4 regions of the Streptomyces sp. NBC_00354 genome follow, and region 1 is predicted to be linked to each of the others. Evidence: riboswitches for the same ligand, from Rfam matches in the RefSeq annotation. Region 1 holds a riboswitch; each other region holds the start of a gene.

Region 1 (4,244 bases):
CGGCCGGCTGAGGGTGAGGAGGGCGGTGCGGCCTTTGCGCCCGACGAGGATCGTCTCGTACGGGGTGTCGGTCATGAGGTCATCCGTTCTGTGCTGCGGCGGCTTCGCGCAGGGTGTGGACGATGGCGGAGAAGTCCTGGTCCGCTCCGGCGCCTTCGGCGAAGGCGGCGTACATGTCGGCGGCGCGCAGCCCGAGTCCCGTGTCGATGCCGCCCGCGCGCAGGGCATCGGCGACGAGTCCGAGGTCCTTGGCCATGAGGGGGGCGGCGAACCCGGGGCGGTAGTCGCGGTTGGCGGGGCTGGCCGGGACCGGGCCGGGGACGGGGCAGTTGGTGGTGAGAGCCCAGCACTGGCCGGAGGCGGTGGACGCGACGTCGTAGAGCGCCTGGTGGGACAGGCCGAGGCTCTCACCGAGGACGAAGGCCTCGCTGACCGCGATCATCGAGATGCCGAGGATCATGTTGTTGCAGATCTTCGCCGCCTGCCCGGCGCCGGCGCCCCCGCAGTGCACCGTCTTCCTGCCCATGGCCGCCAACAGCGGTTCCGCCTGGGTGAATTCCGGCTCGCCTCCGCCGGCCATGAAGGTGAGGGTCGCCGCCTCGGCGCCCATGACGCCGCCCGATACGGGGGCGTCCAGGGCCCGGTGACCGGCCGCGACCGCCGCCTCGTGGGCGGCGCGGGCGTCGGCGACGTCGATGGTGGAGCAGTCGATGAACAGGGTGCCGGGCTTCGCGGCCGCCAGCAGTCCCTCGTCCCGGTAGAGGGCGAGTACGTGGCGTCCCGCGGGCAGCATGGTGATCACCACGTCCGCCTCCGCGGCGGCCGCCCCTGCGGAGTCCGCGATCTCCACCTCGGCCGCCGCGGCGGCGGCCCGCGCATCGGGGACGAGGTCGAAGCCGAGTACGCGGTGGCCGGCGGCCGTGAGGTTGGCGGCCATCGGGCCGCCCATGTGACCGAGGCCAATGAAGGCGATGACGGTGGTCACCAGGGCACCTCCTGAAGGGAGTCGGCGGCAGCGAGGTTCAGTTCGCGGTCGGCGCCGATCGGGGCGAAGGAGCGGGCGACGTCGCTCTCGCCGACCTCGGCGAGGTGGGCGGGCGACCAGCGGGGGCTGCGGTCCTTGTCGATGACCTGGGCCCGGATGCCCTCGACCAGGTCGGGCGAGCGCAGGGCGTGGCAGGAGACCCGGTACTCCTGCTCCAGGACCCGTTCCAGCGGGCCGAGCCGACGGGCACTGCGCAGTGCGGCCAGGGTGACCTTCAGCGCCGTCGGGGACTTGGCGGCCAGCGCGGCGGCCGCCTCCTCGGCCGCCGGTACGCCGCTGCCGATGAGGCGGCCGACGATCTCCTCCACCGTGTCGACGGCGTAGCAGTGGTCGATCCACTCCCGGTGGGCGGGCAGTTCACCGGGCGGCGCCTCGCCGACATGCGGCGCCAGGGCGTCGCGTACGGGCTCCTGCCCGAGCCCCGCCACCAGCGCGCCGAGCCGCTCGGCCGGCACGAAGTGGTCGGCGAGGCCGCAGAGCATCGCGTCGGCGGCGCCGACGGGCGCGCCCGTCAGGGCCAGGTGGGTGCCGAGCTCGCCGGGGGCCAGCGCGAGCAGGTAGGTGCCGCCGACGTCGGGGACGAAGCCGATGCCGGTCTCCGGCATGGCGACGCGGGAGCGTTCGGTGACGATCCGCACGGTTCCGTGGGCCGAGATGCCGACGCCGCCGCCCATGACGATGCCGTCCATCAGGGCGACGTACGGCTTGGGGTAGCGGGCGATCAGCGCGTTGAGCCGGTACTCGTCCCGCCAGAAATCGGCCGAGGCGCTGCCGCCGGAGCGGGCGTCCTCATAGATGGCGCGGATGTCGCCGCCCGCGCACAGTCCGCGCTCGCCTGCGCCGGAGATCACCACCGTTTCCACCGCGGGGTCCTCCCACCAGGCGGTGAGGGCCTCCTCGATGCGCAGCACCATGGGGTGGGTGAGTGCGTTGAGGGCCTTGGGGCGGTTGAGGGTCAGCCGGCCGGCCCGTCCCTCGGTACGCGGCGATCGGGGTGGAGCCCACGAAGCCCAGGGCCTGGACGCGCGGGTCCTCGAGGAGGGTGTCGACCGCTTCCCTGCCGCCGTTGACGACGTTGAGCACGCCCGGCGGCAGACCGGCCTCCAGGAACAGCTCGGCGAGGCGCAGCGGTACGGAGGGGTCCCGCTCGGAGGGCTTGAGGATGAAGGCGTTTCCGCAGGCCAGGGCCGGGGCGGCCTTCCACAGCGGGATCATCGCGGGGAAGTTGAAGGGGGTGATCCCGGCGACGACGCCGAGCGGACTGCGCAGCGAGTGCACGTCGATGCCGGTGCCGGCGTTGTCCGTGAACTCGCCCTTGAGCAGGTGCGGGATCCCGGCGGCGAACTCGACCACCTCCAGGCCTCGTTGCAGGTCTCCGTGGGCATCGGCGACGGTCTTGCCGTGCTCGGAGGACAACAGCCGGGCCAGCGCGTCGCGTTCGCCCTCGACGAGCTGGAGGAAGCGCAGCATGACCCGGGCGCGGCGCTGCGGGTTCCACCGGCCCCATTCGGCCTGCGCTTCCTAGGCGTTGGTGATCGCCGCCTCGGTGTCGGCGCGCCCCGCCAGGGGGACCCTGGCCTGGACGGCGCCGGTGTTCGGGTCGTAGACGTCGTCGAAGAGCCCGGACGTGCCGGTGGTGTGCTTTCCGCCGATGAAGTGGGTGAGTTCACGGACCATCGAAGCCTGCTCTCGTCAGGTGAGGATCCGAGGAAGGCGCGGCGAGGGCGCGGTACGGCACCGATCGGGGTGCGCACCGCGGGGGCCGACCGCGGGACAGGGAAGGCGCGGGTGCCTTCGTCGAGTCACGAACGCGGGGACAGGGCCTCGTGGTTCGGGTACTCCGCCGGATCACCTGGGCCGTGGTCGCGTACCGGTGCCATGCGTGTCTTCTCCATCCTCGTGGACAACACGGAACACCCCACGGCCGGTATCCTGACTCCCGGATCAGCGCGCGCTCTCCGGCCTTCCCGACGGATGGATTCCGTCAGTGGCCTGAACTGCTGAAGAGCACACTCCCCGGTCACAGTGGCGGGACCGCGCCGGATTCACACCGGCTTCCCTGCACCGCGGGTTGTCACGAACATATAGTTGGACGTCCAAGTAAGTCCACCCCCACCCACGGCGCGGACGTGTGAACGACCCCCGGGAGCGGAGGCCCTACTCGGCGACCCGGTACGGGACGAAGGTGCTGCTGTTCTCGTCGACGGCCAGCGGGCGCCCGAGCGGCGGGACGGCGCGCTGCGGGCACTCCAGGCGCTCGCAGATCCGGCAGCCCATGCCGATGGGCGTGTCGGCGGAGGTGTTGTCCAGGTCGAGGCCGTCGGAGTAGACGAGCCTCGAGGCGTGCCGGATCTCGCAGCCGAGGCCGATCGCGAAGGTCTTGCCGGGTTCGCCCCAGCCGCCCCGGTGGCGGGTGATGGCGCGGGCCGTCCACAGGTAGCGCTGCCCGTCCGGCATGGCGGCGACCTGGACGTGGATGCGGCCGGGTGCGGCGAAGGCCTCGTACACGTTCCACAGCGGGCAGGTGCCGCCCGCGCGGGAGAAGTGGAATCCGGTCGCGGACTGCCGCTTGGACATGTTCCCGGCGCGGTCGACGCGCACGAACGAGAAGGGGACCCCGCGCAGCCTGGGGCGTTGGAGCGTGCTCAGGCGATGGCAGACCGTCTCGTAGCCGAGGCCGAAGTGGTCGGTGAGCCGCTCGATGTCGTAACGGAATCCCTCGGCGGCCGTATGGAAGGCGCTGTACGGGAGGATCAGCGCGGCGGCGAAGTAGTTCGCGATGCCGATCCGGGCGAGGCCGTGCGGGGTGGAACCGGCGGGGAAGTCCTCCGAGGCGAGCCGGTCCAGCTCCTCGCCGTACTCGAGCAGGGCCAGCTGCGTGGCCATCCGGAAGGCCTGCTGGCCCGGCCTCAGGCGGGCGGAGAGCTGGAGCACGCGGCCGGATTCCGCGTAGTGGTGCAGCCGCTCGGAGCCGGCCGCCGAGTCGCCGGCGACCACGACCCGTACGCCGTGCCGGTCCGCCAGCCGGGCGGAGAGGGCGTGGACGACCTCGCCTGGCCGGATCCCGATGGTGCGGGCGAGATCCTCGGCGGCGAGGTCGGTGTCGTGGAGGTAGTTCTGGCGGCGGTAGAAGAACTCGCGGATCTCCTCGTGCGGGGAGAGGGGCCCACCGCCGCCGCCGTCCCCGTCGCGGCAGTCC
Region 2 (4,244 bases), 5.5 Mb from region 1:
AGCGGATCCGCACCGGCAGCAGCCCCAGCCCGTCCACCGAGCCGGCCCTGGACTCGACGTCGTCCTCGATGTGCTCGCCGAGCACCTGGAAGCCGCCGCAGATGCCCAGTACCGGCCGGCCCTCCGCGGCCCGCCGCGCCAGCGCATCGGCGAGGCCGCGCTCGCGCAGCCACTCCAGGGCCTTCACCGTGCCGCGGGTACCCGGAACCACCACCAGGTCCGCGTCGACCAGCTCCTCGGCCCGGTCCACGAACCGCACCACGACCCCCGGTTCCGCCGCGAGCGCGTCGACGTCCGTGAAGTTCGACATCAGCGGCACCGCGCACACCGCGACCCGCAGGACGTCCTCGCCGACCGGCGGCGCCACGACCGACTCGCGTACCGCGCCCCGCAGCGAGACCCGGAGCCCGTCCTCCTCGTCGATGCCCAGCCCGTGCTGGAACGGCAGCACGCCGTACGTCGCCCGGCCGGTCAGGGAACGCAGCATCTCCATGCCCGGTTCCAGCAGCGACACGTCGCCGCGGAACTTGTTCACCATGTATCCGGCGATCAACGACTGGTCCTGCGGCGACAGCAGCGCCGTCGTCCCGAAGAACGAGGCGAAGACCCCGCCCCGGTCGATGTCCCCGACCACGACCACCGGGAACCGCGCGGCCCGCGCGATGCCCATGTTCACGATGTCGGTCCGGCGCAGGTTGATCTCGGCCGGACTGCCCGCCCCCTCGCAGATCACGGCGTCATACGTGCCCCGCAGCTGCTCCAGGCAGTCCGTGACGACCCCGAGAAGCTGCTCCTGCCTGCCCCCGTGGTAGCCCCGGGCACTCATCTCGCCCACCGGCTTGCCCAGCAGCACCACCTGGCTGCTGCGGTCGCTGCCGGGCTTGAGCAGCACCGGGTTCATCAGCGCCGTCGGCTCCACGCACGCCGCCTGCGCCTGCATCGCCTGCGCCCGCCCGATCTCGGCGCCCTCGCGCGTCACGAACGAGTTCAGCGACATGTTCTGCGCCTTGAACGGCGCCACCTTCACGCCCTGCCGGGCCAGCCAGCGGCAGATGCCCGCCGTGACCACGCTCTTGCCCGCGTCCGATGTCGTACCGGCGACGAGGAGTCCCCCGCCCAGCTTTCCGCCGCTCACGGGCGTCCCCTCCCAGCCACACGTGACACCGCACAGCGCAGTGCCACACACGCCCCCAGCGCCAGCCACGTCACCTGCCGTGACAGCCGCACAGCCCGTTCGATGTCCGCGACCTGCACCGGCCGCCCCGCCCCGCCGTTCAGCACGGCCCGGTGCTCGACCCGCCCCGCGTACGCCAGGGTTCCTCCCAGCCGTACGCCGAGCGCCCCGGCGAACGAGGCCTCCACCGGGCCGGCGTTCGGGCTCGGGTGCTTCGCGGCGTCGGCACGCCAGGCCCGTACGGCTCCCCGCCGGTCGGGTCCGGCCAGTACGGCGGCCAGCGCGGTCAGCCGGGCGCCCGGCCAGCCCGCGAGGTCGTCGAGCCGGGCCGAGGCCCAGCCGTAGCGCAGGTAGCGCGGCGACCTGTGGCCCACCATCGCGTCCAGGGTGTTCACGGCGCGGAAGGCCAGCAGCCCGGGGATACCGGCGGCGGCGCCCCACACGAGGGCCCCGACCACCGCGTCGGAGGTGTTCTCGGCGACCGACTCCACGACGGCGCGGGCCATCTGCTGCTCGTCCAGGGCCTGCGGGTCCCGCCCGCACAGGTGCGGCAGCCGCTCCCGGGCGACCTCGGCGTCCCCGGCGGCGAGCGCGCCGCCGATGGCGCGGGCCTCACGGCCCAGGGAGGTGCCGCCGACTACGGCCCAGGTGGCCGCTGCGGTCAGGGCGATACGGGCGGCTGCGGGCCGGGAGCGCACGGCGCGGGCGCCCAGCGCGCCGACGGCGGCCGCGCCCCCGGCGCACACGAGGGTGTGGAGGAGGCCCCGGGCGCGGTCGTCGCGCCACAGGGCGCCTTCGACAGCGGCGGCTGCTCGTCCGAAGGCGGCCACGGGGTGCCCTCGGCGCGGATCACCGAGGATCCGGTCGCCGATCAGGCCCGCCGTGGCGCCGTACGCGAAGACGCGATCGGCACGCATGGTGGCAGGTATGTCCTCACTCAGGGTCCGCGCCCTGGTTCGACGTGTCCGGCGGTGGGAGTTCCTGGCTCCCGGGGCGCACGCGTCGCGTGCTCCCCGGTGACAGTGGCGGGACCGCGCCGGATTCGCACCGGACTTCCTCTCCATGCCGCCGTATTGGCTCGGGCAGTCCACCACGCACCGCGAAGGCCCGTCAACTCGCCGTTGACCTGCGGCGGGGCAGGTCACCACGCCGGGCCTCGGGTACGGGAAAGCTCCCCCCGGGAAGCCCGGAGGGAGCTTTCGTGCACCGTGCCCGAATCGGTCAGCTGACGATCAGGTAGATGCCGTACGCGACGGCCGCCGTGACGAGCGCGAAGCAGGCGTACGCGCCGCTGCGGGCCAGGGTGGCGGTGCCGCCCTGCTCGGTGGCGGTCTCGTGCTTGGAGAGGCCCACCAGGCCCAGGGTGAACAGGGCCACGAGCGCGACGGTGGCGGAGAGGCTGACCCCGAAGACGGAGCCGAGTGCTGCCCAGTCGATCTTCATACTGCGGATTCCTCTGTCGTTCTCGGGGTCAGACCGCGGCGGCCGGGGCCGCAGGGGTCGGGGCAGCCGCCGGGATGGTGGCCTTCAGGTCCTCGTCGGTGACCGCGGCGGTCGTACCGGCGGCGGCCACGGTCGGCGGGACGGTGACGGCGGCCATGGCCGTGGTGACGACACCCGGCTCCTCGGCCGCGGCCGGCTGCACGTCGTTGACGTTGCTGTGGTCGACGACCTGGCGGCGGGAGATGACCCAGATGGCGACGCAGGAGGCGATCAGGAAGAGCGCGACGGCGGCGACGCCGAGGTCACCGGTACGCATGACCAGCTCGGCACCGGAGGCGACGACGGCCGCGGCCGGCAGGGTCAGGCCCCACGCGATGAACATGCGGGTGGCGGTGGACCAGCGGACCACACCGCCCTTGCGGCCCAGGCCCGCACCCATGACGGCGCCGGAGCACGCGTGGGTGGTGGAGAGGGAGAAGCCGAGGGTGGAGGAGGCCAGGATGACGCTCGCGGCCGAGGTCTGGGCGGCGAAGCCCTGCTGCGGCTGGAGGTCGGTCAGGCCGCTGCCCATGGTGCGGATGATGCGCCAGCCGCCCAGGGAGGTGCCCAGGGCGATGGCCATGCCGGCGGAGACGATGACCCAGACCGGCGGGTTGGCGCCGGAGTCCAGGGCGCCGCCGGCGATGAGCGCCAGGGTGATGATGCCCATCGTCTTCTGCGCGTCGTTGGTGCCGTGCGCGAGGGAGACGAGACCGGCCGAGGCGATCTGCCCGGCGCGGTAGCCCTTGGTGGCGGTCTTGCCGCCGACCTTGCCGCCGAGCTTGTACGTGACCTTGGCGGCCAGCATCGAGGCCACACCGGCCACGATCGGCGCGGCGACCGCGGGGAGCAGCACCTTGCTGACGAGCGTGCCGCCGTTGACGGCGCCGAGGCCGGCGGAGGCGACGGCCGCGCCGACCAGGCCGCCCATCAGGGCGTGGGAGGAGCTGGAGGGGAGTCCGACCAGCCAGGTGACGAGATTCCAGAGGATCGCGCCGACCAGGGCGGCGAAGATCACTTCTGGCTGGATGCCCTCCTCGTTGACCAGGCCCTTGGAGATCGTCTTGGCGACCTCCACGGACATGAACGCGCCGACGAGGTTGAGCACGGCGGACATGGCCACCGCCGTCTTGGGTTTGAGGGCGCCGGTCGAGATGGTGGTGGCCATCGCGTTGGCTGTGTCGTGGAAACCGTTCGTGAAGTCGAACACGAGAGCGGTGATGATCACGATCCCGAGGAGAAGCGTTATGTGCTCCATTTACCCAGGCTTCTGTTTGACGTCAGTGGCTCGGCGACCGTAGGCAACCTGAGTGAACGGAAGATGAACTGGCGCGGGCGGAGCGGTGTACTGGCCCGTCGTGTCATCGGGACCTTCGTCCTGATTTTCCCGCTGATACCGCGATTAATGCACGTCAAAGCCGGGTGAACGAAAGGATCCGCAGGCGATCAGAGGCCCCTGGACCCGCCCTCGAGGGGTCCTGGAAGAGATCTAGATCACTCCTCCGGCCGACCCGCTGCGCCGCTGCGTGATCCCTTCCCGGCCCCGCCCGGCGGTATGCGGAACATTCCGCTCAGGTGGCCCGCCCGG
Region 3 (4,244 bases), 1.2 Mb from region 1:
GGTGCGGCCGAGCTTCATCACGACCGCGGAGTCCGTGGCGGCGAGGCGGGCGGTGAGCTCCTCCTCCGGCAGGGTGCCGGGCAGGATCGTCAGCACCTCCTCGCCCTCGACGAGCGGGGTGCCGAGCCGGGCGGCGGCGGCGCTCACCGAGGTCACCCCGGGGATCACCTCGGCCTCGTAGCGGTGGGCGAGCCGCTTGTGCATGTGCATGTACGAGCCGTAGAAGAGCGGGTCTCCCTCGGCGAGCACGGCGACGGTCCGGCCGGCCTCCAGGTGCGCGGCCAGCCGGGCGGCGGACTCCTCGTAGAACTCCTCCATCGCCCCCTGGTAGCCGCCGGGGTGGTCGGTGGTCTCGGTGGTGACCGGGTAGACCAGCGGCTCCTCGACGTGGTCCGCGCGCAGGTGCTCGGCGGCGATCGAGCGGGCGATCGAGCGGCCGTGGCGTGCGCTGTGGTACGCGACGACATCGGCCTCGGCGATGACCTGGACGGCCCGGAGGGTCATCAGGGAGGGGTCGCCGGGGCCGAGCCCGACGCCGTACAGCTTTCCGGTGCGGGCTGCGGTGCCGGCTGCGCTGCTCATTCTTCCTCGCTCGCGATCGCGTTGACGGCGGCGGCCGCGATGGCGCTGCCGCCGCGCCGGCCGCGCACGATCAGGTGGTCGAGGCCGGAGGCGTGGGCGGCGAGCGCGTCCTTGGACTCGGCGGCGCCGATGAAGCCGACCGGGACGCCGATGACGGCGGCGGGGCGCGCGGCGCCCTCCTCAATCATCTCGAGCAGCCGGAACAGCGCGGTCGGCGCGTTGCCGACGGCGATCACGGAGCCCCCCAGCAGGCCGCGGTCGCGCCAGACTTCGAGGGCGGCGGCGCTGCGCGTGGTGCCCATCTTCGCGGCGAGGGCGGGCACGGCCGGGTCGGAGAGGGTGCAGATCACCTCGTTGTCGGCGGGCAGCCGCTTGCGGGTGACCCCGCTGGCGACCATCTGCACGTCGCAGAGGATCGGCGCGCCGGCGGTCAGGGCGGCACGCGCGCGCAGCACGACGTCGGGGGTGTAGCCGAGGTCCTGGGGCAGGTCGGTCATTCCGCAGGCGTGAATCATGCGTACCGCGACCTGGGCGACGGAGGCGGGCAGCCCGGAGAGGTCCGCCTCGGCGCGGATCGTGGCAAAGGACTGGCGGTAGATCGCCGCGCCGTCCTTCTCGTACTCGAACACTGTGTACTCGCTCATTTCTTCGCTGCGTCGTGGGAGGTGGTGCGGCGTGCGTCCGCTAGGGCCGCGGGAAGTTCGGAGGTCTGGAGGCCGCGGCGCGGGGTGCGGCCGGCCGCGGAGAGGTCGTAGCCCGTGGGGGTGGCGACCACGTCCACCCACGCGGTGCCGCGGGGGTGCCCGCACCGGCGTTCGCACCCGGACCAGTGCACGGGCAGGGGGCCGGTCGCACGGGTGACGGCGGCGCGCGCGTCGGCGCGTACGTCCGCGAGGGATTTGGCGCAACCGGGGCGTCCGGTACAGGTGGTGACGGACCGCCAGGGGTCGTCGGGGGCGGTGACCAGCCCGGCCTCGGCGAGGGTGGCCAGCTCTTGTGCGGCGGCGCGGGCGGGCAGGCCGGGGACGACGATGCCGCGCCAGGGGGTCAGGCGGATGCGGCCCGTGAGGCCGGCCAGCAGGCGCCACTGCGCGGTGGTCAGGCGGCCCAGCGGTGCGAGGACGCTGAGCGCGGCGGTGCCGTGGGGGCCTTCGACGATGCCGGGCTCGGGGGCCGGGGAGCGCCGGGCGTCTTCCCGTACGAGGGCGGCCTCGATCCCGGCGGCGGCCAGCCGCACACCCAACTCACCGGAACCCAGGGCCTGTTCGGCGGGCAGCTCGGCAACCCGCCAGGCTCGGGTGCCGGCTTCCCGGACGGCGTCGAGGAAGTATGCGGCCGCCACGAGGGCGGCCCGGGGCGCGTCGGCCGCTGCCACGAGCAGGGCGTCGGCCGGGTCGGCCGTCCACAGCAGGGCCCGGTCGGCGTCCCGGGCGACCAGGTTCACGTCCGCGGCAAGGGAGGTGACGTCGCCGCGGCCGTCGTCGAGGGCGAACAGGAAGCGGCCGGACAGCCCGGCCGCGGGCGCGCTCGCGCACAGCAGCCGGTCCAGCTCCGCGACCCAGGGCGCCACGTCGGGCAGGCCGCGCCGGTCGAGGCCGGTCAGCGGCGAGGCGACGATGTTGCGGACGCGCTCGTGCGTGGGCGCGGGCAGCAGGCCGGCGCGGACGAGCACGGACTGCAGTTCGCCGCCGCAGCTCGCCCCGAGGCCGCGCAGTTGCGCGTTGCCGCGGGAGGTGAGGTCGATGTGCCCGTCGCCGAGCCGGTCCGCTGCATCGGCCAGCAGCGAGGCCGCGTCCGCGTCGAGCATCCCGCCGGGTACCCGGACCCGGGCCAGGAACCCGTCGTCCGCGGCGTGCAGCCGCAGCGCACCGGGGCAGGCGTCACCGCGGTCGCGTATGACGGGTTCGTCCCGCGATGCGGCGGAAGGGGGCTGGGGCGGCATGGCGGCGAGCATACCCACGATTCCCCCGCCCCGACCTGTGGCCGTCACCACCCACCCCTCCGCGCAGCGGTGGTGCGCGGGCGGGCTCGGCGCTCCGCGGAGCGGGGGGCGCGCGGGGGGTCGGGGGGCGGGGGCGGGTCCGCCGGCCGGGCGCCCGGGCGCGGGCCACCCCCACTCCCGGTCAGGGAGATCGCCACCTAAGATGACCAGCGGCGGAGCCACATGGCCCGCCGGGAGGAAGCCCGGTGCGAATCCGGCGCGGTCCCGCCACTGTGAACCCTGCAGAGCAATCCGCCGGGTGAGTCAGGAACTCCCGCTGTCCTCACTGCCCGGGGCGCGGAAACCCCGAGGAAGGCCTGCCGCCGCATGATCCTGCTGCTGTCGACGTCCGACACCGATCTGCTCAGCGCCCGCGCCGCGGACGGCCCCGTGCCGTACCGGTTCGCGAACCCGTCCCGCCTTCCCCTCGACGACCTGCCCGGGCTGCTCGACGGCGTCGACCTGGTCGTCGTACGCCTCCTCGGCGGCCTGCGCGCCTGGCAGGACGGCCTCGACCTGCTCCTGGCGCCGGCCCAGACCCGCCCGGTGGTGGTCCTGACCGGCGAACAGGCCCCGGACGCTCAGCTGATGGAGGCCTCCACGGTCCCGATCGGCATCGCGGCCGAGGCGCACGGCTACCTCGCCCACGGCGGCCCCGCCAACCTGGACCAGCTGGCCCGGTTCCTCTCCGACACCGTGCTGCTCACCGGCCACGGCTTCGAGCCGCCGGCCGCCGCGCCGACCTGGGGCCCGCTGGAGCGCACGCCCGGGACCACCGAGGGTCCGCGCATCGCCGTGCTGTACTACCGCGCCCACCAGATGAGCGGCAACACCGCCTTCGTGCACGCCCTGTGCGATGCGATCGAGGCCCAGGACGCCCAGGCCCTCCCCCTCTACGTGTCCTCCCTGCGCACTCCGGAGCCGGACCTGATCGCCGCGCTGGAGTCGGCGGACGCGGTCGTCACCACCGTCCTCGCGGCCGGCGGCACCAAGCCCGCCACCGCCTCGGCGGGCGGCGACGACGAGTCGTGGGACGCGGGCGCGCTGGCCGCGCTCGGCGTCCCGATCCTGCAGGCCCTGTGCCTGACCGGCTCGCGCAGCGCCTGGGAGGCGAACGACGAGGGCCTGTCCCCGCTCGACGCCGCGACGCAGGTCGCCGTGCCCGAGTTCGACGGCCGTCTGATCACCGTCCCGTTCTCCTTCAAGGAGCTCGACGAGGACGGCCTGCCCGCGTACGTGGCCGACCCCGAGCGCGCCTCCCGCGTCGCCGGCATCGCCGTCCGGCACGCCCGCCTCCGGCACATCGAGCGGCGCGACAAGAAGCTCGCGCTCGTCCTCTCCGCGTACCCCACCAAGCACTCCCGCATCGGCAACGCGGTCGGCCTCGACACCCCGGCCAGCGCCGTGGAACTGCTGCGCACCCTCATCGCGGGCGGCTACGACTTCGGCCCGGTCGAGGAGATCCCGGGCCTGGTCTCCGGCGACGGCGACGAGCTGATCCGCGCCCTGATCGAGGCCGGCGGCCACGACCAGGACTGGCTGACCGAGGAGCAGCTGGCCCGCAACCCGGTCCGGATCCCGGCCGCCGACTACAAGCGGTGGTTCGCCGAGCTCCCCGCCGAGCTGCGCGAAAGCGTCGAGGAGCACTGGGGCGAGGCTCCGGGCAACATGTTCGTGGACC
Region 4 (4,244 bases), 2.2 Mb from region 1:
CCCGAGTACCTCGCGCAGGCCGCGAAGGACGTCGAGGAGGCCAGCCTGCTGTCCCGTACGGGCGGCGCGCCGACCTTCGCACTCGGAATGTCGGAAATCTTCTCGTCCGTGGTCGGCGGCGCCGGGATGAAGGCGTTCTGGTACCACTTCGCGATCATGTTCGAGGCGCTGTTCATCCTGACGACCCTCGACGCGGGCACCCGCGTCGGCCGGTTCATGCTCCAGGACACCCTCGGCAATGTGCACAAGTCCTTCAAGGACATCAGCTGGAAGCCGGGCGTGTGGCTGGCGAGCGCGCTCGTCGTCGGCGGCTGGGGCTACTTCCTGTGGGTCGGCATCAAGGACCCGCTGGGCGGCATCAACCAGCTGTTCCCGCTGTTCGGGATCGCGAACCAGCTGCTCGCGGCGGTGGCCCTGGCCGTCTGCACCACGCTGCTCGTCAAGTCCGGGCGGCTCAAGTGGGCGTGGGTCACCGGCGTCCCGCTGGCCTGGGACGTGGCCGTCACGCTCACCGCGAGCTACCAGAAGGTCTTCTCCGACGACGTGAAGGTCGGCTTCTTCGCGCAGCGCGACAAGTACCAGACCGGGATCGACGCCGGGAAGGTGCTGCCGCCCGCCAAGAACATGGACGAGATGCACACCGTGGTCACCAACGCCACGGTGGACGGCGCGCTGTCGGCGCTGTTCGCCATCCTGATCATCATCGTGCTGCTGGACGCGGCACGGACCTGCTTCAAGGCGATCGCCGCCCCGGAGACGGTCAGGCTGTCCGAGGTCCCGTGGACCGAGTCGAAGATCATCGCCCCGGCCGGGCTCATCGCGACGCCCGAGGAGCGGGCGGAGCTCGCCGCCGCCGGCCTGGACTCGGGCGGCGGCCGCGTGAAGGAGCCGGTGGCGTGAGCGGCGTCCGCGCGGCGCTGGCGAAGGCGCGGTTCTTCGTACGGGAGTTCTCGGGCGAGGCGGCGTACGACCGCTACGTGGCCCACGCCCGTACGCACGACCCCGCGGCCGAGGTCATGACCCGCCGCGCCTTCGAACGCGCCCGCACGGACTCGCGAGAGGCGGACCCCCGCGAGGGCTTCCGCTGCTGCTGAGACGCGGGTGAAGGGCCCCGCCGGTCACCGGCGGAGCCCTTCACGCTGTACGAGTCAGCGCACCCAGTCCTTGAGGGGCTCGGTCTGGAGAGTGATGCCGACGGGGTCGGGGAGGTCGATGTCCTTGCCGAAGGGGACTGTGTGCACGTCCTCGTACCTCTGCCCGTCAGGCTCACTGTGAACGCTCACCAGGCAGTTGTCGCGGTCGATCAGCAGGTAGACAGGGATACCCGTCTGCGCGTACGCCCGGGGCTTCTCCTGCCGGTCCCGGCGATCCGTGTCCGAGTCGTACGAGGTCACCTCGACGACCATGAGCACGGGGTCCGGCTCGATCCACTCGCCCTGGCCTCCGATGGAGCCGCTGCGTGCCAGGGCACCGTCGGGCTTCGCCCGCCCCTGACGGTACTGCTGGATCTTGATCCCCTGCTCGCCGTAGAGCCAGAGCTCAGGGCGGTGCTGCATACAGACACGCGTCAGCCACTCGATGATCAGCGCGTGGTCGCTGTCCGGCACAGCCTTGCTCCTCATGACCCCGTCGATGAATTCCAGGCGCAGCCCTTCCGTCTCGCGCGCTGCTATGCGCGCGAGATTCTCGAACTCCTCGGTCAGCATGTGGGGCCGGTCGGTCATCACGGTCATGCCTCGCTCGCCTTCCTTGACGGTGCTGTCTCCGACGATAGCGCCGGGCACCGACAGCCGTCCGGCACACTCGACCGCATGGACATCGTGATCAGGGAAGCGCTGGCGGCGGAGTACGGGACGCTCGGGGAGATCACCGCGCAGGCGTACCTCGGGGACGGGCTGCTCACCTTCGGCGAGGACGACCCGTACCTCGCGCGGCTGCGGGACGTGGCCGGGCGGGCGCGCGACGGGGTGATACTCGTCGCCGCCGCGAGCGACGGACGGCTCCTCGGCGGGGTGGCGTTCGCCGCGCACGGGAGCCCGCTGTGCGACATCGCCGTGGCCGGCGAGGCCGAGTTCCGGATGCTGGCCGTCGCCCGGGAGGGCCGCGGGCGGGGCGCCGGGGAGGCGCTCGTACGGGCCTGCATGGAGCGGGCGAGGGTCATCGAGGGCGTACGGCGCCTCGTTCTGTCCACCACGGACGACATGGTCGGAGCCCACCGGATCTACGAACGGCTCGGCTTCGTCCGTTCGCCCGAACGGGACTGGGAGCCCGTCCCCGGCCTCGCTCTGCTCACGTACGGTCTCGAACTGTAGCCACGCCGACACAACATCTAGGGGGTCGCACAGGAAGCGGCCCCCACATGTATGCTCATGCTCGCTGTCGTCGCAGGGGAATCCGGTGCGAATCCGGAACTGTCCCGCAACGGTATGAAGTACACCCATTGGTGTCACCGCAAGTCCGAGGACCTGCCGACAGTGCGCCCGGCTCGACCGAACCGGGTGCCGACACGTCCGGGCCCCGCGGTTGGGCCGGTGGACGCCGTGCGGTGTGAGCGTGCCCAGCCAGGCCCTGCCCCGCGCGCGCCCGCTCGCGCCCGCACCGAAGGTGTCCCGGAGCCGAGCGAGGGAGAGCTCCCCCCGTGACCATCGCGCCTTCCGCACCGCGCGCCGAGTCCGACCCGTCCGACACCGGAATCGAGACCGGGGGACCTGGGGCCGCACTGCTGCGTACCCTCACCGAGCTGACCGCCGACCTCCCCGACACCGACCCGGGCCGGGTCGCCGCCGCCGCGCTCCGCGGGCGCAGCGCCGCCGCCGACGAGGCCGAACTGCGCGGGCTGGCCACGGAGGCCGCCGCCGGTCTCATCTCCGAGGACCCGGCGTACTCCCGGCTCGCCGCCCGGCTGCTGACGCTGGCCGTCGCCGAGGAAGCCGCGGGCCAGGGGGCCACCTCCTTCTCCGCCTCCGTCGCGGTCGGCCACCGCGAGGGCCTGATCGCGGACCGCACCGCCGAGTTCGTGGCGCTGCACGCGAGCCGCCTGGACGCACTGGTCGAGCACACCCTCGCCGAGGGCGCCGACGACCGCTTCGGCTTCTTCGGCCTGCGCACCCTGCACAGCCGCTACCTGCTGCGCCACCCGATCACCCGCCAGGTCGTCGAGACCCCGCAGCACTTCATGCTGCGCGTGGCCTGTGGCCTCGCCGAGAACAACACTGTCCAGGCCGTCGAGGAAGTGGCCTCCCTCTACCGGCTGATGAGCCGCCTCGACTACCTGCCGTCCTCCCCCACGCTCTTCAACTCCGGCACCCGGCACCCGCAGATGTCCTCCTGCTACCTGCTGGACTCCCCGCTGGACGAGCTCGACTCGATCTACGACCGCTACCACCAGGTCGCGCGCCTGTCGAAGCACGCCGGCGGCATCGGCCTCTCGTACTCGCGCATCCGCGCCCGCGGTTCGCTGATCCGCGGTACGAACGGCCACTCCAACGGCATCGTGCCGTTCCTGAAGACCCTCGACGCCTCCGTCGCCGCCGTGAACCAGGGCGGCCGCCGCAAGGGTGCCGCCGCCGTCTACCTGGAGACCTGGCACGCGGACATCGAGGAGTTCCTGGAGCTCCGCGACAACACCGGCGAGGACCAGCGCCGTACGCACAACCTGAACCTCGCGCACTGGGTCCCGGACGAGTTCATGCGCCGCGTGAACGCGGACGCCGACTGGTCGCTGTTCTCGCCGGCCGACGTGCCCGAGCTGGTCGACCTGTGGGGCGACGAGTTCGACGCCGCGTACCGCAAGGCCGAGGCGGACGGCCTGGCCCGCAAGTCCATGCCCGCCCGCGACCTGTACGGCCGGATGATGCGCACCCTCGCGCAGACCGGCCAGGGCTGGATGACCTTCAAGGACGCCTCCAACCGCACGGCGAACCAGACCGCCGAGCCGGGCGCCGTCGTCCACTCCTCGAACCTGTGCACCGAGATCATCGAGGTCACCAACGACGGCGAGACCGCCGTCTGCAACCTGGGCTCGGTCAACCTGGGCGCGTTCGTCCTCACCGAGACCGGTGAGATCGACTGGGAGCGGCTGGACGAGACCGTCCGTACGGCCGTCACCTTCCTCGACCGCGTCGTGGACATCAACTTCTACCCGACCGAGCAGGCCGGCCGCTCCAACGCCCGCTGGCGTCCGGTGGGCCTGGGCGCGATGGGCCTCCAGGACGTCTTCTTCAAGCTGAAGCTGCCGTTCGACT

What was found. Region 1 has a riboswitch for cobalamin ahead of OHT74_RS03885 (aldehyde dehydrogenase family protein). Riboswitches for the same ligand answer to the same signal wherever they lie in the genome.
Region 2: linked by a shared signal. The riboswitch ahead of OHT74_RS28980 (cobalamin biosynthesis protein) and the one ahead of OHT74_RS03885 (aldehyde dehydrogenase family protein) in region 1 are both predicted to bind cobalamin.
Region 3: linked by a shared signal. The riboswitch ahead of cobN (cobaltochelatase subunit CobN) and the one ahead of OHT74_RS03885 (aldehyde dehydrogenase family protein) in region 1 are both predicted to bind cobalamin.
Region 4: linked by a shared signal. The riboswitch ahead of OHT74_RS13365 (ribonucleoside-diphosphate reductase subunit alpha) and the one ahead of OHT74_RS03885 (aldehyde dehydrogenase family protein) in region 1 are both predicted to bind cobalamin.

Annotation. Positions count from the first base shown of each region.
Region 1 is NZ_CP107983.1:799,915-804,158, forward strand. Features, by position in the region: gene OHT74_RS03870 (enoyl-CoA hydratase) at 1-75, opposite strand, end outside; gene mmsB (3-hydroxyisobutyrate dehydrogenase) at 80-985, opposite strand; gene OHT74_RS03880 (enoyl-CoA hydratase/isomerase family protein) at 982-2,004, opposite strand; partial or broken gene OHT74_RS03885 (aldehyde dehydrogenase family protein) at 2,024-2,722, opposite strand; cobalamin riboswitch at 2,951-3,129, opposite strand; gene OHT74_RS03890 (short-chain fatty acyl-CoA regulator family protein) at 3,203-4,244, opposite strand, start outside.
Region 2 is NZ_CP107983.1:6,318,764-6,323,007, forward strand. Features, by position in the region: gene OHT74_RS28975 (cobyric acid synthase) at 1-1,120, opposite strand, end outside; gene OHT74_RS28980 (cobalamin biosynthesis protein) at 1,132-2,091, opposite strand; cobalamin riboswitch at 2,131-2,281, opposite strand; gene OHT74_RS28985 (hypothetical protein) at 2,396-2,617, opposite strand; gene OHT74_RS28990 (inorganic phosphate transporter) at 2,646-3,914, opposite strand.
Region 3 is NZ_CP107983.1:1,972,436-1,976,679, forward strand. Features, by position in the region: gene OHT74_RS08985 (precorrin-2 C(20)-methyltransferase) at 1-582, opposite strand, end outside; gene OHT74_RS08990 (precorrin-8X methylmutase) at 579-1,226, opposite strand; gene cobG (precorrin-3B synthase) at 1,223-2,524, opposite strand; cobalamin riboswitch at 2,719-2,857, shown strand; gene cobN (cobaltochelatase subunit CobN) at 2,891-4,244, shown strand, end outside.
Region 4 is NZ_CP107983.1:3,043,560-3,047,803, forward strand. Features, by position in the region: gene OHT74_RS13345 (carbon starvation CstA family protein) at 1-900, shown strand, start outside; gene OHT74_RS13350 (YbdD/YjiX family protein) at 897-1,094, shown strand; gene OHT74_RS13355 (Uma2 family endonuclease) at 1,149-1,733, opposite strand; gene OHT74_RS13360 (GNAT family N-acetyltransferase) at 1,812-2,312, shown strand; cobalamin riboswitch at 2,364-2,487, shown strand; gene OHT74_RS13365 (ribonucleoside-diphosphate reductase subunit alpha) at 2,639-4,244, shown strand, end outside.